DNA from 4 places in the Nonomuraea sp. CA-141351 genome. Region 4 is predicted to be linked to each of the others. Evidence: predicted binding sites of a transcription regulator. Region 4 holds the regulator's gene; each other region holds the start of a gene.
What was found. The regulator HrcA, encoded in region 4, represses chaperone genes, less so after heat shock. The targets are predictions, from matches to a motif close to TTGGCACTCTCNNNNNGAGAGTGCCAA.

Region 1 (5,431 bases), 3.1 Mb from region 4:
TCCGCACCTGGCGCGACGTCCCCTCCGCGCTCACGACAGGGAGATGGCAGCGATGCACGAGACGACTCCGTGGCCGGGCGTCAAGGCGTGGCACCGGCCGCTGCTGCTGGTCGCGGCGGCGACCGCGCCGTTCGTTGTGATCTCGCTCGCCGGAATCGTGCTGGACGATCGCGTCCTGGTCGGTGCGCCGATCTGGTTCAAACCGTTCAAGTTCGCGGTGTCGATCGTGGTCTACGCGGTGACCTGGTCGTGGCTGGTGGCCTATCTGCCACGGCATCGGCTGGTCCGGTGGTCCGCGGCGGTCATCGCGGCCACCCTGGCGATCGAGTACGTGATCATCGTCGGCCAGGTGGTGCGGGGCCGCCAGAGTCACTTCAATGTCGCCACTCCCCTCGACGCCGTCTTGTGGGCCACCATGGCCACGTCGATCGCCCTGCTCTGGCTCGCCAACCTCGTGGTCGCCGTCTTCCTGATGCGCCGCCAGATCGGCGGCCGGCCGCTCACCTGGGCGGTGCGCGCCGGGACCGTCATCTCGCTGTTCGGCATGGGGATGGCCTTCATGATGACCCGGCCGACCACCGCGCAGCGGGACTCGCTGCGCGACGGCGGCTTCGCCGGGATCATCGGCGGGCACAGCGTGGGCGTCGTGGACGGTGGGCCGATCATGCCGGTCACCGGTTGGAACACCGCCGGAGGCGACCTGCGGGTCACGCACTTCATCGGCATCCATGCGCTGCAGGTGCTGCCTCTGCTGGCCATACTGCTGTCACTGCCGGCCGGGAAGGTACCGCTGCTGGGTGCGGAGACCGTCCGAACCCGGCTCGTCCTCATCGCCTCCGCCGGGTACGCCGGCCTCACCGGCCTCACGTTGTGGCAGGCGCTGCGCGGCCAGCCGCTGATCCGCCCCGACGAGCTCACGCTGGTGGTCGCCGGCGTACTGCTGGGGGTGGTCGTGGCCGGCGCTGCGACGGTGATCGGCGCGGGCTGGCTCGCATTGCCGGGACGTCCCGGCCGTCAGCCGCGGTTGTAGTCCGCGAACCCCGTGCGCGACAAGGGCGCGGACGCCGCCGCGGAAACGGCCCGCGATCGCGGCCGCCCGGTGGAGGCCGACCGAGACGCAGTCGGCCGGCAGGGAGCGCATTTCGTCCCGCGGTGCAGTGCCTGTCGTTGGGGTAGTGCCACGCGGCACTACCCCACCCGCCCTAGAAGTCCATGTCGCCGCCGCCCGGCATGGCCGGAGCGGCAGGGGTCTTCTCGGGCTTCTCCGCGATGACGGCCTCGGTGGTGAGGAAGAGCGCCGCGATGGAGGCGGCGTTCTGCAGCGCGGAGCGCGTCACCTTGGCCGGGTCGAGGATGCCCGCCTCGAACATGTTGACGTACTCGCCGGAAGCGGCGTTCAGGCCCTCACCCGGGGTGAGGTTGCGAACGCGCTCCACCACGACTCCGCCCTCGAGGCCGGCGTTGACCGCGATCTGCTTCAGCGGCTCCTCCAGAGCCTTGCGCACGATCGCCGCGCCCGTGGCCTCGTCACCGTTGAGCTCGAGCTTGTCGAAGGCCTTGGCGCCGGCCTGCAGCAGCGCCACGCCACCACCGGGGACGATGCCCTCCTCGACGGCCGCCTTGGCGTTGCGCACGGCGTCCTCGATGCGGTGCTTGCGCTCCTTCAGCTCGACCTCGGTCGCGGCACCGGCCTTGATGACCGCCACGCCGCCGGCCAGCTTGGCCAGGCGCTCCTGGAGCTTCTCACGGTCGTAGTCGGAGTCGGTGCGCTCGATCTCGGCGCGGATCTCGTTGACCCGCCCCGCGATCTGCTCGGCGTCACCGGCGCCGTCCACGATCGTGGTCTCGTCCTTGGTCACCACGACCTTACGGGCGCGGCCGAGCAGGTCGAGGGTGGCGTTCTCGAGCTTGAGACCGACCTCCTCGGCGATGACCTGTCCACCGGCCAGGATGGCGATGTCGTTGAGCATGGCCTTGCGACGGTCGCCGAAGCCCGGGGCCTTGACCGCCACCGACCGGAAGACTCCCTTCATCTTGTTGACGACCAGGGTCGCCAGGGCCTCGCCCTCGATGTCCTCAGCGATGATCAGCAGCGGCTTGCCCGACTGGACGACCTTGTCCAGCAGCGGCAGCACCTCTCTGTTGGCGGAGACCTTGCCGCTCACGATGAGCACGTACGGATCGTCCAGGACCGCTTCGAGCCGGTCGGAGTCGGTGATGAAGAGCGGGGCGATGTACCCCTTGTCGAAGCGCATGCCCTCGGTGAGCTCGAGCTCGAGGCCGAAGGTGTTGCTCTCCTCGACAGTGATGACGCCTTCCTTGCCGACCTTGTCCATCGCCTCGGCGATGAGCGAGCCGATCTCGGGGTCGGCGGCGGAGATGGAGGCGGTGGAGGCGATCTGCTCCTTGGTCTCCACGTCCTTGGCCAGCTTGGAGAGCTCCTGGCTGACGCGCTCGACGGCAGCCTCGATGCCCTTCTTCAGGGCCATCGGGTTGGCGCCGGCGGCGACGTTACGCAGACCCTCACGCACCAGCGCCTGGGCGAGCACGGTGGCGGTGGTGGTGCCGTCACCCGCGACGTCGTCGGTCTTCTTGGCGACTTCCTTGACCAGCTCTGCGCCGATCTTCTCCCAGGGGTCCTCGAGCTCGATCTCCTTGGCGATGGACACACCGTCGTTGGTGATCGTGGGAGCGCCCCACTTCTTCTCCAGCACCACGTTGCGGCCCTTGGGACCCAAGGTCACCTTGACGGCGTCGGCGAGCTGGTTCATGCCGCGCTCGAGACCGCGCCGGGCGTCCTCGTCGAACGCGATCATCTTCGAAGTCATCATTGCTCCTGCTCTTGATGGGGGTTGCCGGGACCGCGCCCGCGACGGACGGTCCGCCGGAAGGCGGACCTCGCTGTCCCGGCACACGCCTTGCCGTTGGCACTCTCCAGGTGCGAGTGCCAGGCGTCCCATCGCACTCTACCCACAACTTGCGTGCCGCGCACCTAGTGCGCGTCACGCAATATCGGATAGGGTTGGGCCATGAACGATGACGCCATGGACCTCCGGGCGCGCAACAAGCAGGCCACCCGGGAAGCGATCAGCCATGCCGCGCTGCGCCTGGCCATAGAGCAGGGTCCCCACGGGCTGGCCCTTGTGCGCGTCCATGACATCGCCGAGGCCGCGGGTGTCTCATCCCGCACCTACAACAACTACTTCTCCAGCAGAGGGGAGGCGATCTGCGCCTTCCAGTCCGACCAGTCCAAGCGCGCCGGCCAGGCGCTGTGCTCCCGGCCCGCCGACGAGCGGCTCGACCAGGCCATCATCGCGGCCATGATCGAGCTCTACACCGACCCCGAGCCCGACAAGGCCGGCCTGCGCATGATCATGTCGACGCCCGAGCTGGAGGGCGAAGCGCTGAAAGCGTTCACCATGGCGGAGGGCCCGCTCACCGAGGCGATCGCGGCGCGCACCGGCACAGATCCCGGACGCGACCTGTTCCCCGCCGTCATGGCCGCCGCGGTCGCCGGGGCCATCCGCGTGGCGGGACGGCACTGGCTCCAACCCGGCAACACCGACTCCTTCGCCACCGTCCTCCGCCATGCCCTGTCCTGCGTCTGCCCCGCCACGCCACCCGAAGGCCCACGGGATCAGTGACCTCGCAAGCGCGGGCCCGCTCCCCCGCTGGAGAGCAGGCCCGCCTTCCGCGTCAGAGATTTCCGACGAAGACCGGCGGAATACGGTCCTTCCACGGCATGGCCTGTTCCAGGTGAGCGGCGATCTGGAACAGCAGGTCCTCACGCCCGTAAGCGGCGACGATCTGCACGCCGATCGGCAGCCCGTCCTCGCTGTGAGCGAGAGGAAGGCTGATCGCCGGCAAGCCGGTGACGTTGAACACCTGAGTGAACGGCCCGTACTCGGTCAACGACTCCAGCCAGCTCGTCAGAGTCTGGCCGGGATCGTCGAACCGCAGGGTGCCGTGCGGCGCCGGGAGGCGGCCCAGCGTCGGGGTGACGAGCAGGTCATAGCCGGTGAAGAACGCGCCCACCGACCGGCTCACCCGGTTCTGCGCGTTGAGCGCGGCCAGCATGTCCAGCGCGCTGTACTCCCTGGCCGCCTTCAAGAACTGCCGGGAGACGGCCTCCATCTCCGCCTCGTCAGGTCCCCGGGGAGCCAGCAGCAGCGTGGCGGCGATCGCGACTCCCTCGCACACCCAGGCCTGCATGACGGCCTCCCGATCGACCACCGGGCTCGCCTCGGCGACGGTGTGCCCGGCCTGCTCCAGCACTCGGCCCGCCTGGACCGCCGCCGCGGCCACCTGGGGATCCACCGTCGTCCCCGCCCAGCCTTCGGTGGTCACCGCCACCCGCAACCGGCCGGGATCGGTCCCGATCTCGTCGGCGTACGCCCGGCGCGGGGGCGGCGCGGTGTACTTGTCGCCGATCCCCGGCCCCTGGACGGCGTCCAGCAGGTGAGCGGCGTCGCGGACAGTGCGCGTCAGCGCGAACTCATAGGCCATGCCGAGCATCAGCTCTCCCGCATCGGGTCCGGGCGTGATGCGGCCCCGGCTCGGTTTGAGCCCGACCAGCCCGCAGCAGGAAGCCGGGACCCGGATGGAGCCGGCCCCGTCGCTGGCATGCGCGACAGGCACCGCCCCCGCGGCGACCAGGGCGGCGGCGCCACCGCTCGACCCGCCCACACCCCTGTCGAGGTTCCATGGGTTGCGTGCCGGGCCGTATCTGAGGGGTTCGGTGGAGAAGCTGACGCACATCTCCGGCACGGTGGTCAGGCCGAGGGTGACCAGGCCGGCGGCCCGGAAGCGCGTCATCAGATCGGTGTCGCGCCAGGCGAGGATGCCCGGCAGGGCACGGCTTCCCAGGGTGAACGGCACCCCTTCGGCCACGGGCCCGTGGTCCTTGATCAGGAAGGGCACACCGGACAGCGGCCCGTCGGCGGCGTGGTCGAGCGCCGGGGAGAACACCGGCAGCGCCAGGCCGTTCACTTTCGCGTTCGCCGCTTCCAGCGCCTGCCGCGCCGTCGCCTCTACCTCGTCGGCGGTGACCTCACCCGACTTGATCAGGTCACGGATGCCGACAGCGTCGTACCTTGCGTACTCGTGGAGCTCCACGAAGAGTCCTTTCGATCACAGGTGGGAATGCTGCATGAAAAGCAGCCCGAAGGGGGCGATGGTCGAAACGCCGGGCCGCGGGGCCCGGGGACCATCCCCTGGCAGTGATCGAAGTGTTTCTACGCTCGGTACATCACGTCCCATGCTGGCAGCGGCCGCACCCGGCCGTCGACCGAATTTCCTCGGTCATGCGGGGCGTGCGTCAGCGAGTGGACTCGCGAGCCATCAGGTCGAAGGGCGCGGTGTACTCGCGGGCCGGGCGTGACGGGTCCTGCATGCGAGCGGTCACCAGCTCGACGGCCTTGGCGGCCATCCA
Region 2 (5,431 bases), 1.7 Mb from region 4:
CGTCGGACAGGAGGCTGGAGAGCTGGTCGTCGGACTCCTTGAGGCGGCTGGCGAGCCGTTCGTCCGCCTCGACGAGGCTGGTGGCCAGGCGCTGGTCGGTCTCGTCCATCCGGATGGTGAGCCGCTGGTCGGTCTGGTCGAGCCGAGCGGTGAGCCGCTGGTCGGTGTCGTCGAGTCTCTTGGTCAGGCGCTGGTCGGTCTCGCCCAGTCTCGCGCTCAGGCGCTGGTCTGTTTCGTCGAGCCTCGTGCTCAGGCGCTCGTCGGTTTCGTCCAGGCGTGTGGCCAGATGCTGGTCCTGCTCGTTCAGCCGGGCCGTCAGGTGCTCTGACATGTCGCTGACCACGACCTCGACCCGGTCGGTACGGGTGGTCAGCTCGGCCATCGACTTGTCGAGCCTGGTGAAGCGGCTCGCGGCCGCCTCCATGCTGGTGTTGAGGGTGGCCAGCTTGGTGGCGAAGTCGGACATCCCCCTCGTGATGCCATCGGTGGAGTCGAGCACCGATTGCAGGCGGTTGAGGGCTTCGTCCACACTTTCGCCCACTGTGCCCAGGTCGGCCCACAGGCCAGGCAGCTCGGCCACGGGGCCGAGGTGGGCGTCCACGTGGCCCACCTTCTCCCCGACGGCGTCCACGTGGTCGCGCACCGCCTCGACGTGCTGGGCCAGCCCCTCCGCCCACATCGGGGGCTTGGCGGCGATGTCGTCGAGGCGCCCGCTGACCGCGTGCAGCGTGCCGCTGAGGCCGCCGAGCTCGCGCTCGCGCACCTCGCGCAGAAGCCACTCCATGCCTTCGAGCCGCTGGCGGATCTCGTCTAGTACTGCCCCCTGTGTGCGCTGCTCGTACACGTGATCCTGTGCGGCACGCGCGAGCAGATCCCGCATCCTCTCGGAGATGCCGGATTGGCCTCCTGCCTGGAGAAGGGTGGTGTGGTTGGAATGGTCCACCGAAAGCTCCTTTGGCTCGCCGACGGTCTGCCGCGCAGCGGTGGGGATAGGTCCGATTTGCAGATTGAAAGAGCGAGAACGCGGCTGACCGCGTCAGGGGGAGCACTCCCGCCCGCCCACCTTAGTCTTTCGATCAAGGTCCGTCAGCGGCGAATTGAAAGATCGTCGTTAACGGAAGAATGTCAGGGTTCATGCAGGTAGGGCGGTGTCGCAGATGATGACTGATGGCTTATCGATGATCCTGGTAAGGATGATTACCGCTGATTTTTGGCCATTTAGTCGGAGGTCTGACCGGAGGCGTTCGATGTCGACAGCCGAGCCACGCTTCTTGATGGTGACATTGCCGATTCGCCGCTCACGGAGTAGTGCGCGCAGCTTTTTCAGTGAAAATGGAAGAACGTCTGTTATTTCGTATCTGGTTGCCCATGGGGTGTCGATCGGATTGTCGCCGGTGATGTAGGCGATCATCGGGTCGAGCAGGCGTCCGTTCACCATTTCGGACACCTCGCCCACAAGGTGCGCCCGGATGGCCGCGCCGTCCGGCTCGTAGACGTACCTGCCGGCCGGGCCGACCGGGGCCTCGGCTCCTGTGGCGGTCAGCGTGTGCCCGCCGGGCAGCAGGGTGGCGCGCCGCGTCGCCCCATGGAGGCCGGTCCAGAGCGCGGCCTCCTTGACCTCGCCCTTGTACGAGACCCACTCGGCCTCGGCGCCGCCCGGGATGAACTCGTACGGGATGCCCGGGGCGACCTTGACGCACGCGCGGGCGGCCCTCGAGATCAGGTCGAGCACCACCGGCCAGGGCGGGGAGTAGGCCATGGGGTCGAATGTCCTGCCTCGGCTCGTCCGCCTGGCCGGGTCGGCGAACAGCACGTCGTACTCCTCCGGCCGGACGTCGGCCGCGTCCGTCACGGACACCGTCACTCTGCCGCCCAGCCCGAGCGCCTCGGCGTTGGCCCTGGCCACGGCGGCGGTCAGCGGGTCGGTGTCCACGGCGGTCACGGTGCAGCCGGCGCGGGCCAGCGCGAGGAAGTCGCCGCCGATGCCGCAACAGGCGTCGACCACGCGGGGCGGATTCGGCCATGATCCGGTCAGACGGCGGGCGCGGTGCTCGGCGACCTCTGCCCGGGTGGACTGCTCCAGGCCGTGCGGCGTGAAGTACATCCGTTCGGCGTCCTCGCCGAACTTGGCCCTGGCGCGCTCCCTCAGCCCGGCCTGGGTCAGCGCGGCGGAGGTGAGGGCGGCGTCGTACGTCTTGCGCAGCTTCGTGGCGGCCGCGACCGGATCCGCGCCCACCAGCTCCCCTGCCTCCGCGAGGGCCTGCTGTCCGCGAGGGGTCAGCAGCTCGTTGAAGGCGTCGAGGTCCACATCACCCGACGTTAGCGCCACGCCCGAGCGAGTCGAACCGTGGACGTAGTGTGGAACGGGCACATTTGGGGGCCTGATCGCTCTCAGCAGACGCGTTCGTGTTGACTGTCAAGCCCCTCTTGCATATGTTTCCTGTTGGCACTCTCCCCTTGAGAGTGCCAACGTGCGACGAGGCAGGTCTGACACCCGCGACGGCAGGCCCAGCTGGTCGCCTCTTCTAGATCATTCAAATCTGAAGGGGAGGTCCGATCGTGACGACCGCCACTAAGGTTCCCGTTAAGCCGCTCGGCGACCGCATTGTGGTTCAGCCGCTTGAGGCTGAGCAGACAACCGCATCCGGCCTGGTCATCCCAGACACCGCCAAGGAGAAGCCGCAAGAGGGCAGGGTCCTCGCGGTGGGCCCGGGCAACTGGGACGAGGACGGCGACAAGCGGATTCCGCTCGACGTCTCTGAGGGCGACATCGTCCTCTACAGCAAGTACGGCGGCACCGAGGTCAAGTACGGCGGCGAGGAGTACCTCGTGCTCTCCGCCCGCGACGTTCTCGCGATCATCGAGAAGTAAGCCGGTGTGTCGGGCCCCGGGCGCTCTTCAGGGCGGCCGGGGCTTTCGACGCTAGGAGAGGACTTTCAGCAATGGCGAAGATCCTGGAGTTCGACGAGGACGCCCGCCGCGCGCTCGAGCGCGGTGTGAACGCCCTCGCGGACGCCGTGAAGGTAACCCTCGGCCCGCGTGGCCGCAACGTCGTCATCGACAAGAAGTTCGGTGCGCCGACGATCACGAACGACGGTGTGACCATCGCTCGTGAGATCGAGCTGGAGGAGCGCTACGAAAACCTCGGCGCCCAGCTCGCCAAGGAAGTAGCCACCAAGACCAACGACATCGCGGGTGACGGCACCACCACCGCGACCGTCCTGGCCCAGGCCATGGTCCGCGAGGGCCTGCGCAACGTGGCCGCCGGCGCCTCGCCGCTGTCGCTCAAGCGCGGCATCGACAAGGCCGCCAAGGAGCTCAGCGACAGGCTGCTCGCCAGCGCCCGTCCGGTCGAGGACAGGAAGGAGATCGCGAACGTCGCCACGATCTCCGCTCAGGACGCGCAGATCGGCGACCTGATCGCCGAGGCGTTCGACAAGGTGGGCAAGGACGGTGTGCTCACCGTCGAAGAGTCCAACGCCATGGGCATGGAGCTCGAGTTCACCGAGGGCATGCAGTTCGACAAGGGCTACGTCTCCCAGTACATGGTGACCGACCCCGAGCGGATGGAGTCCGTCCTCGAGGACGCCTACATCCTGCTCACCCAGGGCAAGATCTCCTCCATCGCGGACTTCCTGCCGCTGCTGGAGAAGATCGCCCAGACGAAGAAGCCGCTGCTCGTGGTGGCCGAGGACGTCGAGGGTGAGGCCCTGGCCGTCCTGGTGACGAACAAGATCCGCGGCACGTTCACCTCCGTGGCCGTCAAGGCCCCGGGCTTCGGCGACCGCCGCAAGGCGATGCTGCAGGACATCGCCATCCTCACCGGCGGCCAGGTCGTCAGCGAGGAGGTCGGCCTCAAGCTGGAGCACGTCGGTCTCGAGGTGCTCGGCCAGGCCCGCCGCGTCGTCGTCACGAAGGACAACACCACCATCGTCGACGGCGCCGGTGACCAGGCGGCCATCGAGGACCGCGTCAAGGAGATCAGGCTCGCGATCGAGCAGTCCGACTCCGACTGGGACCGCGAGAAGCTGCAGGAGCGCCTGGCCAAGCTCGCCGGCGGTGTGTGCGTGCTGCGTGTCGGCGCCGCCACCGAGGTGGAGCTGAAGGAGAAGAAGCACCGCCTCGAGGACGCGATCTCCGCGACGCGCGCCGCGATCGAGGAGGGCATCGTCTCCGGCGGTGGTTCCGCGCTGATCCACGTCTCCAAGGTTCTCGACGACCTCGGCCTGTCGGGCGACGAGGCCACGGGTGTCGGCGTCGTCCGCCGCGCGCTGGTCGAGCCGGCCCGCTGGATCGCCGAGAACGCCGGTCTCGAGGGCTACGTGGTGACGCACAAGGTCGCCGAGCTGGAGGCCGGCCACGGCTTCAACGCCGCGACCGGCGAATACGGCGACCTGATCGCGCAGGGTGTCATCGACCCTGTGAAGGTCACGCGCTCCGCGGTGCAGAACGCGGCGTCGATCGCGGGCATGCTGCTCACGACCGAGGCGCTCGTCGTCGACAAGCCCGAGGAGGAGGCCCCGGCCGCCGGCCAGGGTCACGGTCACGGCCACGGCCACTGACCCGTCTCCCTTCTGTCGCCACGGCCCGCACCCCCAGGGGTGCGGGCCGTGCGGCTTTTGCAGGGTCCGAAGCCCTGTGCGGAACTGGCCGCCTCAGATTTCAACGCTCCTGGCCAACCTGGCCGAGGGCGACGGCCGTACCATCTCTGAGCTGGTGACCGCCACCGGTACGCGCCCCACGACGCTGACCAGCCAGGTACGCGGGAGCGCCGCGCGGGGTGCAGCCACATGTCGGCGACGCCTGCGGCCAGGCTCGGCCACGTACGGATGCCCGCGGCCCGGATCTCGATTTCCAAGTCGGACCCCCAGCGCTCGCGGAAGGCGGCCAGCTAGAGAGCGGCGAGCCGACTGGTGAGCCCCGCGCCTGGCGGCTATTCGGGCGTGTTGCCCATGCCGGGTTCGTACGGCGGGGTTTCGGACGTGCAGCTCATTTCGGGTTCGTACGGACGCTCTTGAGGCGTGCGGCTCATGCGGGGTTCACCCCGCTGCTCTTCAGGTCCGCTGCTGCTACCCGCGCCATGACGCGCGGCTCCTGCTGCAGCACCTCGCGGCACCGCGGTGGTCGTGTCCACCCACCTGCTGCGCGAGCTCGAAAGCGTGGCCGACGCCCTCACGATCCTGCACGAGGGACAGATTCTGTGCGACAGCCCGTTCGCCTCCTTCGCCGGCCCACAAGCCTGCGCCTCCGCACGCCCGACCCGGAGTCGGCCGCCGAGCTCGCACGCTGCGCTTCGAGGGCATCGAAGCCGAACAGGCGGCCTCGGCCCTACGGGTGCTGTCCGACGGGATGGACATCGAACGGGGAATTTCCATGATCTTGGGTGTCGAGCTGGAACCCCCAGGGCGCACCGGCGTGTGTGCGAGAAGGG
Region 3 (5,431 bases), 3.7 Mb from region 4:
AAAGCCGCTAAATCTGATTTGTCGCCAGAAGAGCAAGAACTGCTCATTTGGCGGAAACCGTACCGCGGCTGGAAGTCCGCCAAATGGTCGGCCGCGGATGCCGCTCTCCTGGACGAGCTCGGCGACCTGATGGAACGCACAGCGTCCCTGGGCCACCTGGTGGTGGACGAGGCCCAGGACCTTTCCGAGATGCAGCTGAGAGCGCTCGGCCGCCGCTGCCGCAACGGCTCGGCCACGGTCCTGGGCGACCTGGCCCAGGGCACGACCCCATGGTCGACCAGCTCCTGGGAGTCGGTGCTCGAGCACCTGGGCCAGCGCGAGGGCGAGGTGACGGAGCTCACGCTCGGCTTCCGCGTGCCGCGGGAGGTCCTCGACTACGCCGCCCGCCTGCTCCCCTCCATCGCCCCCGAGCTGGCCGCTCCCCGCTCGCTCCGCCCTGGCCTGGGCTCGCTCACGGTACGTCCCGGCGGCTCGGTCGCGGAGGCCGCCGCCGAGGCCCTCGCCAGAGAGGGCTCCATCGGCGTCATCGTCCCGGACGCCCTGATCACCGAGGTCTCCCGCGCGCTGGCCGGCCTTCCCCACGCCGTACTGGACCCGGACTCCGCCGAGGAGCACCGCCTCCTGATCGTCCCCGCGACCCTGGCCAAGGGCTTGGAATACGACCACGTCATCGTCGTGGAGCCCGCGGACATCGTCGCGGCCGAGCCCCGGGGCCTGGCCAGGCTGTACGTGGTGCTGACCCGAGCTGTCACGTCACTGACGGTCCTGCACGACAAGCCCTTGCCCGCCGAGCTGACGGCCTAGGCGCGAAACGGACTGATCACCTGACTGGCGGCGGGCACGGCCACTTCTAGGATGGCTGGGCAACCAGCTCTCAACCTAGGAGGATGCCGTGCCCGCACCGCTTCCACACGAATACCTGCCGTCGGTTCCCGCGCTCGTGGTCGAGAGCGACGACATCCAGGACGGCGAGAGGCTGAGCGACCTCCACGTCTTCAACGACTGGGGCATGACGGGCCAGAACCAGTCGCCCCACCTGCGCTGGTCGGGCGCGCCTGCCGAGACCCGCGGCTACGCCGTCACCTGCTACGACCCAGACGCCCCCACGGGTAGCGGCTTCTGGCACTGGGTGCTGTTCGACGTCCCGGCCTCCGTGACCGAGCTGCCCGGGGGCGCGGGCACCGGCCCTGAGTTCAAGGGCCTGCCCGCCGGGGCGATCCACGCCCGCAACGACTACGGCAAGAAGGAGTACGGCGGGGCGGCCCCGCCTCCCGGTGCCCCGCACCGCTACGTCTTCACGGTCCACGCCCTGGGGGTCGACAAGCTGGGCGTGGACAGCGACACCAGCCCGGCGGTGGTGGGCTTCAACATCACCGCCAACACCGTGGCCCGCGGCCACATCATCCCCGTCTACGGCGTATGACCGGCGGATCCATCCTGATACGCACAAGGGCGGCCCGGGAGACCCGGGCCGCCCTGCGTTCGAACAGCGAGGAAAGACCTAGAAGTCCATGTCGCCGCCGCCCGGCATGGCCGGAGCGGCAGGGGTCTTCTCGGGCTTCTCCGCGATGACGGCCTCGGTGGTGAGGAAGAGCGCCGCGATGGAGGCGGCGTTCTGCAGCGCGGAGCGCGTCACCTTGGCCGGGTCGAGGATGCCCGCCTCGAACATGTTGACGTACTCGCCGGAAGCGGCGTTCAGGCCCTCACCCGGGGTGAGGTTGCGGACGCGCTCCACCACGACGCCGCCCTCGAGGCCGGCGTTGACCGCGATCTGCTTCAGCGGCTCCTCCAGAGCCTTGCGCACGATCGCCGCGCCCGTGGCCTCGTCACCGTTGAGCTCGAGCTTGTCGAAGGCCTTGGCGCCGGCCTGCAGCAGCGCCACGCCACCACCGGGCACGATGCCCTCCTCGACGGCCGCCTTGGCGTTGCGCACGGCGTCCTCGATGCGGTGCTTGCGCTCCTTCAGCTCGACCTCGGTCGCGGCACCGGCCTTGATGACCGCCACGCCACCGGCCAGCTTGGCCAGACGCTCCTGGAGCTTCTCGCGGTCGTAGTCGGAGTCGGTGCGCTCGATCTCGGCACGGATCTCGTTGACCCGCCCCGCGATCTGCTCGGCGTCACCGGCGCCGTCCACGATCGTGGTCTCGTCCTTGGTCACCACGACCTTACGGGCGCGGCCGAGCAGGTCGAGGGTGGCGTTCTCGAGCTTGAGACCGACCTCCTCGGCGATGACCTGGCCACCGGTAAGGATCGCGATGTCGGCCAGCATCGCCTTGCGACGGTCGCCGAAGCCCGGGGCCTTGACGGCCACGGAGCGGAACAGGCCGCGGATCTTGTTGACGACCAGGGTCGCCAGGGCCTCGCCCTCGATGTCCTCGGCGATGATCAGCAGCGGCTTGCCCGACTGGACGACCTTGTCGAGCAGCGGCAGCAGGTCCTTGTTGGCCGAGATCTTGCTGTTGACGATCAGGATGTACGGGTCCTCGAGCACGGCCTCCATGCGGTCCGAGTCGGTGACGAAGTACATCGACGTCATGCCCTTGTCGAAGCGCATGCCCTCGGTGAGCTCGAGCTCGAGGCCGAAGGTGTTGCTCTCCTCGACGGTGATGACGCCTTCCTTGCCGACCTTGTCCATCGCCTCGGCGATGAGCGAGCCGATCTCGGGGTCGGCGGCGGAGATGGAGGCGGTGGAGGCGATCTGCTCCTTGGTCTCCACGTCCTTGGCCAGCTTGGAGAGCTCCTCGCTGACGCGCTCGACGGCAGCCTCGATGCCCTTCTTCAGGGCCATCGGGTTGGCGCCGGCGGCGACGTTACGCAGACCCTCACGCACCAGCGCCTGGGCGAGCACGGTGGCGGTGGTGGTGCCGTCACCCGCGACGTCGTCGGTCTTCTTGGCGACTTCCTTGACCAGCTCTGCGCCGATCTTCTCCCAGGGGTCCTCGAGCTCGATCTCCTTGGCGATGGACACACCGTCGTTGGTGATCGTGGGAGCGCCCCACTTCTTCTCCAGCACGACGTTGCGGCCCTTGGGACCCAAGGTCACCTTGACGGCGTCGGCGAGCTGGTTCATACCGCGCTCGAGACCGCGCCGGGCGTCCTCGTCAAACGCGATCATCTTGGCTGCCATAAGGCTAGACCTCCCAGATGCAGGGTGGCTTGTCGTGGACCGAGCCGACGCCCGCGACGGCATGGGTCAGCATCTCCTTCGGCAGACCCCATCGTCCCGATCCGAGTTGGCACTCTGCTGTAGAGAGTGCCAACGAACTGTTTAGCACTCTACCCTGCCGAGTGCAAGCGAGAGACCTCCCCCGGGTGTTCCTTCCCAGGTGAGGGAGCGCCGACGCCTGGACTGAGGAGCGCAGGGAGCGTAGCGACCAAAGCGACGAGGGAAGGCGGCGGCTCCCCAGCGACCGAGCCGCCTCCGCGAAGTGGAGGCCATGAACACGCGAGGGAGCGCCGACGCCTGGACCGAGGAGCAGCGGAAGCGAAGCGACCAGAGCGACGAGGGAAGGCGACGGCTCCCCAGCGACATGAAGGTGCGGCGAGCCACCCCATGCGGCTCGCCGCACCCGAGTCGACGAAAGAAAGGTGGCAGGTTCACACGGACTGCGCTGCCGCGCGACCCTGCCGGTGCATACCAGCGGGGGCGTATCAGACCGCGCGAACGGCCTCTGCTTGGGGACCCTTCTGGCCCTGCGTGATCTCGAACTCGACTCTCTGCCCCTGTTCGAGAGCTCTGTACCCGTCCATCAGGATCGCTGAGTAATGGACGAATACATCCTTACCACCGTCTACCGCGATGAAGCCGTAGCCCTTGTCCGCGTTGAACCACTTGACGGTGCCCTGCGCCACTTCCGACTCCTCTTACTGGGCCCACAGATCTCGCCCATTCCTCCGCGAGACCCGTAATCACCTGACTTAACGGAAAATCAGCCAGACGATCGCCCTCGACCATACCTGTGGCACGGGGTTTGGCAACAGAGTCAATCCACAAACGTCGCATTTCTTCGCATCGAAGGCCGTTGAAAGGTTCATTTGGCCTGGAAAAGCAGAAGGCGCCCACTAGGGGCGCCTTCAACACTGTGATCTATGGCACTCAGCCGCCGGCGACTGCCGGGATGATAGAGATCTGAGTGCCCTCAGGTGCTGGAGTGTCGAGCCCGTCGACGAATCGGACATCCTCTTCCCCAACGTAAACGTTGACGAAACGCCGAATCTTGCCCGATTCATCCAGAATTCTCGCGCCGATCCCCGGGTAGTCGGAGTCGAGCTTGACGAGGACGTCACGAAGAGTCGCGCCCTCGCCACTGACTTCCGCGTTGCCCCCGGTGTACGTGCGCAGAATGGTGGGAATCCGCACAGTAACGCTCATGGTTAAACTCGCCTTTCCTGGTTGTCAGACAGCCGCGCGGAACGCGTCGAGGGAGGGCCGGATCACGGCCGTGGGCTTGGCGTCGTCGCTGATCGCGTCGAGCGTCTTGAGTCCGTCGCCCGTGTTGAGCACCACGGTCTCGGCCTCGGGATCGAGCCGCCCGCTCTCGGCCAGCTTCTTCAGCACGCCCACGGTGACCCCGCCCGCGGTCTCGGCGAAGACGCCCTCGGTCGAGGCCAGGAGCTTGATCGCGGCCACGATCTCGGCGTCGGTGACGTCCTCGACGGCACCCCCGGTGCGCCGGGCGATGTCCAGCACGTAAGGCCCGTCGGCCGGGTTGCCGATGGCCAGCGACTTGGCGATGGTGTCGGGCTTGACCGGCTGCACGACGTCATGCCCGGCCTTGTACGCGGTGGAGACCGGCGAGCATCCGGCCGCCTGGGCTCCGAAGATCTTGTACGCCGTGTCCTCGACCAGGCCCAGCTGGATCAGTTCCCGGAAGCCCTTGTCAATCTTGGTGAGCTGCGAGCCCGAGGCGATGGGGATGACGATCTGCTCCGGCAGCCGCCACCCGAGTTGCTCGGCGATCTCGTACGCGAGCGTCTTGGAGCCCTCGGCGTAGTACGGCCGCAGGTTGACGTTGACGAACCCCCACTTGTCGCCCAGCGGGTCGCCGATCAGCTCCGAGCAGAATCTGTTGACCTCGTCGTACGTGCCGTCGATGCCGATCAGCTTGCCGCCGAACACGCGGGCCATAGCGATCTTCGCCGTTTCGAGATTGGCCGGGATGAACACGCACGCCTCGAGCCCGGCCCGCGCCGCCGCGGCGGTGACCGCACCCGCGAGATTGCCGGTGGAGGAGCAGGAAAGCGTGTGGAAGCCGAAGTTACGCGCCGCCTCGACGGCGATCGCCACCACGCGGTCCTTGAATGAATGAGTGGGGTTGCCCGAGTCGTCCTTGACGTACAGGGACTTGAGACCGAGTGCGCGCCCGAGGTTTCCGGCCTTGACCAGTTTGGTCCATCCCGGGTTCATGTTGGGTTTACTGGCGACGTCGAC
Region 4 (5,431 bases):
GCGTGCCCGGTCGATGAGTGCCCACCCGATGACAACGTCACCGACGCCCCCACCGCCGTGACCAGCCCGTTGGTGGACGCCTCCCACACGACGCCCTGAAAGGGCCCTACCAGCGTCCGGTACGTGTGAGCAGCACGGAGGCCGCCGCCACCCCCGCCGTGGACGTACGCAGCACCGTGGGCCCCAGCAGCACGGACACCGCCTTGGCCGCCCGGAACCCGGCCAGCTCCTCGTCCGAGACGCCGCCCTCGGGCCCCACGACCACCACGATGTCGCCCGACGCGGGCAGCGCCACGCCCGACAGCGGCTCGGCCGCCTCCTCGTGCAGCACCAGGCCCAGCGCCGCGCCCGCCAGCAGCTCCTCGACCTGCGCGGTGGTGGCGGGCTCGGTCACTTCGGGCAGGTGGAACCTGCGGGCCTGCTTGCCCGCCTCGCGAGCGGTGGAGCGCCACCGGTGCAGCCCCTTGGCCACCTTGTCGCCCTTCCACTGGGCGATGCTGCGCGAGGCCGCCCAGGGCACGATGACGTCGACGCCGGCCTCGGTCATCATCTCGACCGCCAGCTCGCCCCTGTCGCCCTTGGGCAGCCCCTGGACGACGACCAGCCTCGGCTCGGGCGGCTGGAGTTCGTAGCGGCGCAGCACGTCGAGCCTGAGTGCGTCCTTCAGCACCTCGCGTACGACGCACTCGGCGACCGTGCCGGCGCCGTCCGTCAGATCGACCCGCTCGCCGGCCCGCAGGCGCCGTACGGAGGCCGCGTGCCGCCCCTCGGGGCCGGCGAGCGTCAGCTCGGGCCCGTCCAGCTCCTGGGACAGGAACACCGGGACGGTCACGTCACCTGCCGTTGAAGGCGTCGCGCAGCCGGGAGAAGAAGCCCTGCTGGCCGGGGGCGAACTTGCCCGGCGGCCGCTCCTCGCCCCGCTGCTTGGCCAGCTCGCGCAGCAGCTCCTCCTGCGCGGGGTCGAGCCGGGTCGGCGTCTCGACGTTGACGTGGATCAGCAGGTCGCCACGGCCCGTCTCGTTGAGCCGCTGCACGCCCCGCCCGTACATGGTGATGACCTGGCCCGCCTGCGTGCCGGGGCGGACATCTACCTCCTCGGAGCCGTCGAGCGTCTCGACCGCCAGGATGGTGCCGAGCGCGGCGGCCGTCATCGGGAGCTGCACGGTGCAGTGGAGGTCGTCACCGCGCCGCTCGAAGATCTCGTGAGGCCGCTCGACGATCTCCAGGAACAGGTCTCCGGGAGGGCCGCCGCCGGGGCCGACCTCGCCCTCGCCGGCGAGCTGGATGTGGGTGCCGTCCTCGACGCCCGCGGGGATGCGGACCTTGATCGTACGGCGGGTGCGCACCCGGCCGTCGCCGGAGCACTCCTGGCAGGGGTGGCGGATGATGGTGCCGAACCCGCCGCACTGCGGGCACGGCCGCGAGGTCATGACCTGACCCAGGAACGAGCGGGTGACCTGGGAGATCTCGCCGCGCCCGTTGCACATGTCGCAGGTGTCGGGATGCGTGCCGGGCGCCGCGCCGGCCCCGTGACAGACCTCGCAGAGCACGGCCGTGTCGACGACCAGCTCGCGGGTGGTCCCGAACGCCGTCTCGCGCAGGTCGAGCTCGACCCGGATGGTGGCGTTGCGCCCCCTGCGGGCCCGCGAGCGCGGCCCTCGCGTGCCGGCCGCGGTGCCGAAGAAGGCGTCCATGATGTCGCTGAAGGGGAAGCCCGCCCCGAAGCCGCCGGCCGCCGCACCTGCTCCCGCGCCGCCGAAGGGGTCGCCACCCAGGTCGTACATCTGGCGCTTGTTCGGGTCGGACAGCACCTCGTAGGCCTGCGTGATCTCCTTGAACCGCTCCTGGGTCTCAGGATCGGGGTTCACGTCCGGATGCAGCTCGCGGGCCAGGCGGCGGTACGCCTTCTTGATCTCGTCCTGACTGGCGTCACGGCGCACCCCGAGGGTGGCGTAGTAGTCGCTGTTTGCCACTTATCGACCTCTTATGATGCAGCCAGGATCTGGCTGACGTAGCGTGCCACCGCGCGCACGGCGCCCATCGTAACGGGGTAATCCATCCTCGTCGGCCCCAGCACGCCGAGCCGGGCCAGTTGGTTGTCGCCAGAACCGTATCCGGTGGCGACGATGGATGTGCCCCGCAGGTAGGGGTTTTCGGAGCCGATGCGCACGGTGAGCGCGGACGGAGTGTCTGCGGTTGTCTCGCCCAGCAGCCGCATGAGCACGACCTGCTCCTCCAGCGCCTCGAGCACGTCGCGCAGACCGGTCGTGAAGTCGGCACCCGCGAGGTTGGCCGCGCCGGCGAACACGATCTTCTCGTCGTGCCGCTCGACCAGCGTCTCGAGCAGCACCGACAGGATCGTGGCCACCACGGGCCGGTCTTCGACGGGCAGCCGCTCGGGCAGGTCGGCGACCAGCTCGGGCACGGAGCTCAGGCCGCAGCCGTCGAGGCAGGCGTTGAGCACCGCACGCAGATGGGCGATGCGGGTGTCCTCCACCACCTCGGGCAGCTCGATCACGCGCTGCTCGACGCGGCCGGTGTTGGTGATCAGCACGAGCATGACCCGCCGGTCGTTCAGCGGCACCAGCTCGACGTGCCTGACCGTCGAACGCGTCAGCGTCGGGTACTGCACGACCGCCACCTGCCTGGTCAGCTGCGCGAGCAGCCGGACCGTGCGGGTGACCACGTCGTCCAGGTCGACCGCGCCCGCGAGGAACGTCTCAATGGCCCTGCGCTCGGCCCCCGACAGGGGCTTGACCTGCGAGAGCCGGTCGACGAACAGGCGGTAGCCCTTGTCCGTCGGCACGCGGCCCGCGCTGGTGTGCGGCTGGGTGATGTAACCCTCCTCCTCCAGCGCGGCCATGTCGTTTCTGACCGTCGCCGGGGAGACCTTCAGATTGTGGCGCTCGGCGAGCGCCTTGGAGCCCACCGGTTCGTTGGTGGACACGTAGTCTTCGACAATGGCGCGGAGCACCGCCAGCTTCCTATCGTCGAGCACGTGCTCACCTCCTGCCTCTGACATCTGAGGAACACAACCATCTAGCACTCTGTGTTCCTGAGTGCCAAGTGTACGGCTCTCGCCCACAAGGTGCGATAACACCAGGTCGCAACCTGGCTCCTAGCTTCTTACAAGGGGCAAGTACCACACTTGCCGACATGAGCGACAATTCCCCGCCTCCGCCGTACGGCCCCCAGCCCGGCTCCCAGCCGGGTTACGGCTCCCAGCCCGGGTCCCAGCCCGGTTACGGGCAGCCTCCGCCGCAGTACGGGCCTCCGCCGCAGTACGGCCCGCCACCGCAGTACGGCCGGCCACCCCAATACGGCCCACCTCCTCAGTACGGACAATACGGCCAACAACCCCAATTTCCCCCTCGAATCGACTCGAAAGCCATCAAACCGCGTCTGTGGTGGATCGGGCTCGTCTGGGGGATCTTCGCCGTGTGCGCGATCGTCGGTGTCGTCGTGTTCTCCACGGGCCTTGTGAGCAGCGTGAGCGACATCGCCCCGTCCAGGACGTTCGCATCCGGCGAAAGCGTGACGCTGCCGATCGACCCGGCGAACAAGCCCGCGATCTACCTTTCCAGCGACACTGCCGTTCACTACGAGTGCCAGATCTCGGGCCAGGCCAGGCTCGCCAAGACCACGGGCTCGCAGACGGTCACGTCCGGAGCCGTCACCTGGGAGCAGATCCTCGTGATCAACGCCCCGTCCAAGGGCGACTACCAGCTGACCTGCACCACCCAGGAGCAGGCCGACGTGCGTTACGGCGTGGGCCGTGAGCTGGCCTCGGCCGCGGGCGGCATCGTCGGCGGGGTGGCCGCGCTCCTCCTGATCCCCGGCGCGGGGCTGCTCGTGGCCATCATCGGCACCGTGGTCGTGCTGGTACGCCGTAGCGGCGCGCGGAAGCGCCTTGCGGTCGGCGGGTGATTTGCTACGGTCCCCGTGTGTACGAGGGCGATGTGCTGGCGGGAAATTGGCGGCGGCCGGGGAAGGGCAAGATCCCGAAGGTGCCCGCCGAGCTGGACCTCGTCGTGGAGGACGCCGACAGCGGCTTCTGCGGCGCGATAGTGGCCTGCGACAAGGAGGCCGTCACGCTCGAAGACCGGTTCGGCAAGCGCCGGCTGTTCCCGCTCGCGCCCGCCGCGTTCCTGCTGGAGGGCAAGCCCGTGACGCTGGTACGCCCGACGGCGGCCCCCACGGGCCCCAGGCGCAGCGCGTCCGGCTCGATCGCCGTGGAGGGGCTGCGGGCGAGGGTGGCCAGGGAGAGCCGGATCTACGTGGAGGGCGTGCACGACGCCGCCCTGGTCGAGAAGATCTGGGGTCATGACCTGCGGGTCGAGGGGGTCGTGGTCGAATATCTGGAGGGTGTGGACGACCTGCCGGCCATCGTGGCGGAGTTCGGCCCTGAGCCGGGGCGCCGGCTGGGGGTGCTGGTGGACCATCTCGTGCCCGGGTCCAAGGAGAGCAGGATCGCGGCCGAGATCACCTCGCCGGACGTGCTCGTCGTGGGGCATCCGTTCATCGACATCTGGCAGGCGGTCAAGCCGTCCGTGCTGCGCATTCCCGCCTGGCCCGCCGTGCCGCGCGGAGTGCCGTGGAAAGAGGGCGTGATCGCCGCCCTGGGCTGGCGCATGGAGCCCGCGGAGGCGTGGCGGCGGATCCTCGGCGCCGTCTCCACGTACACGGACCTGGAGCCGGAACTGCTCGGCCGGGTCGAGGAACTGATCGACTTCGTTACGGAGGCATCATGAGCCAGGACCCCCCGCAGCCGGCGCCGGACGACGACGCCACCCGCTTCCTCCCACCGTCGGACATCCCGCCCAGCCAGGGCTCCGGCCCCCAGCCGTCGAGCTACGGGCAGCAGCCCGGCTCCGAGCCTGGGTACGGACAGCCCGGGTACGGCCAACCGGGCTACGGGCAGCCCGGTTACGGCCAGCCTGGTTACGGGCAGCCTGGTTACGGTCAGCCTGGGTACGGACAGCAACCCCCGAGCTACGGCCCTCCCCCGCCTGGCTACGGCCCCCCGCCGCAGCAGCCCGGCTACGGGTACGCCCCGCATCCGGGAGAGCCGTACGTCCCCGGCAGGTTCGGCCCCCGCCCGGGCACCGACGACACCACGATGGCGATGCTCGCACACGTGCTCGGCTTGGTGGTCTCCTGGGTCGGCCCGCTGATCATCTACCTGATGAAGAAGGACGAGTCCCCCTACGTCAGGGACCAGGCAGCAGAGGCGCTCAACTTCCAGATCACGATGTTCATCGGCTACATCGTGGCGGGCATCCTGGTGGTCGTCTTCATCGGCATGCTCCTGCTGCCGGCCGTCTGGATCCTGTCCCTGATCTTCCACATCCAGGCCGCCATGGCCACCAACCGGGGCGAGAGGTATCGCTACCCGTTCTCCATCCGCATGATCACCTAGACCAGCAAATCC

Region 1: groL (chaperonin GroEL) is a predicted target of HrcA. The motif match lies at 2,925-2,951, and genes of this name have one in related genera.
Region 2: groES (co-chaperone GroES) is a predicted target of HrcA. The motif match lies at 2,444-2,470, and genes of this name have one in related genera.
Region 3: groL (chaperonin GroEL) is a predicted target of HrcA. The motif match lies at 3,234-3,260, and genes of this name have one in related genera.

What each region holds. Positions count from the first base shown of each region.
Region 1 is NZ_CP191982.1:5,942,630-5,948,060, forward strand. It holds gene ACQPWU_RS28315 (hypothetical protein) at 53-1,030, shown strand; gene groL (chaperonin GroEL) at 1,203-2,828, opposite strand; gene ACQPWU_RS28325 (TetR/AcrR family transcriptional regulator) at 3,030-3,644, shown strand; gene ACQPWU_RS28330 (amidase) at 3,697-5,115, opposite strand; gene ACQPWU_RS28335 (LacI family DNA-binding transcriptional regulator) at 5,318-5,431, opposite strand, start outside.
Region 2 is NZ_CP191982.1:1,088,792-1,094,222, forward strand. It holds gene ACQPWU_RS05725 (hypothetical protein) at 1-943, opposite strand, end outside; gene ACQPWU_RS05730 (class I SAM-dependent methyltransferase) at 1,133-2,308, opposite strand; gene groES (co-chaperone GroES) at 2,560-2,871, shown strand; gene groL (chaperonin GroEL) at 2,943-4,562, shown strand.
Region 3 is NZ_CP191982.1:11,832,353-11,837,783, forward strand. It holds gene ACQPWU_RS55735 (HelD family protein) at 1-804, shown strand, start outside; gene ACQPWU_RS55740 (YbhB/YbcL family Raf kinase inhibitor-like protein) at 893-1,423, shown strand; gene groL (chaperonin GroEL) at 1,502-3,127, opposite strand; gene ACQPWU_RS55750 (cold-shock protein) at 3,652-3,852, opposite strand; gene ACQPWU_RS55755 (MoaD/ThiS family protein) at 4,097-4,372, opposite strand; gene thrC (threonine synthase) at 4,397-5,431, opposite strand, start outside.
Region 4 is NZ_CP191982.1:2,810,194-2,815,624, reverse strand. It holds gene ACQPWU_RS13680 (hypothetical protein) at 1-99, shown strand, start outside; gene ACQPWU_RS13675 (16S rRNA (uracil(1498)-N(3))-methyltransferase) at 107-832, opposite strand; gene dnaJ (molecular chaperone DnaJ) at 834-1,973, opposite strand; gene hrcA (heat-inducible transcriptional repressor HrcA) at 1,985-2,998, opposite strand; gene ACQPWU_RS13660 (hypothetical protein) at 3,157-3,927, shown strand; gene ACQPWU_RS13655 (DUF3097 domain-containing protein) at 3,945-4,751, shown strand; gene ACQPWU_RS13650 (DUF4870 domain-containing protein) at 4,748-5,419, shown strand; gene hemW (radical SAM family heme chaperone HemW) at 5,416-5,431, opposite strand, start outside.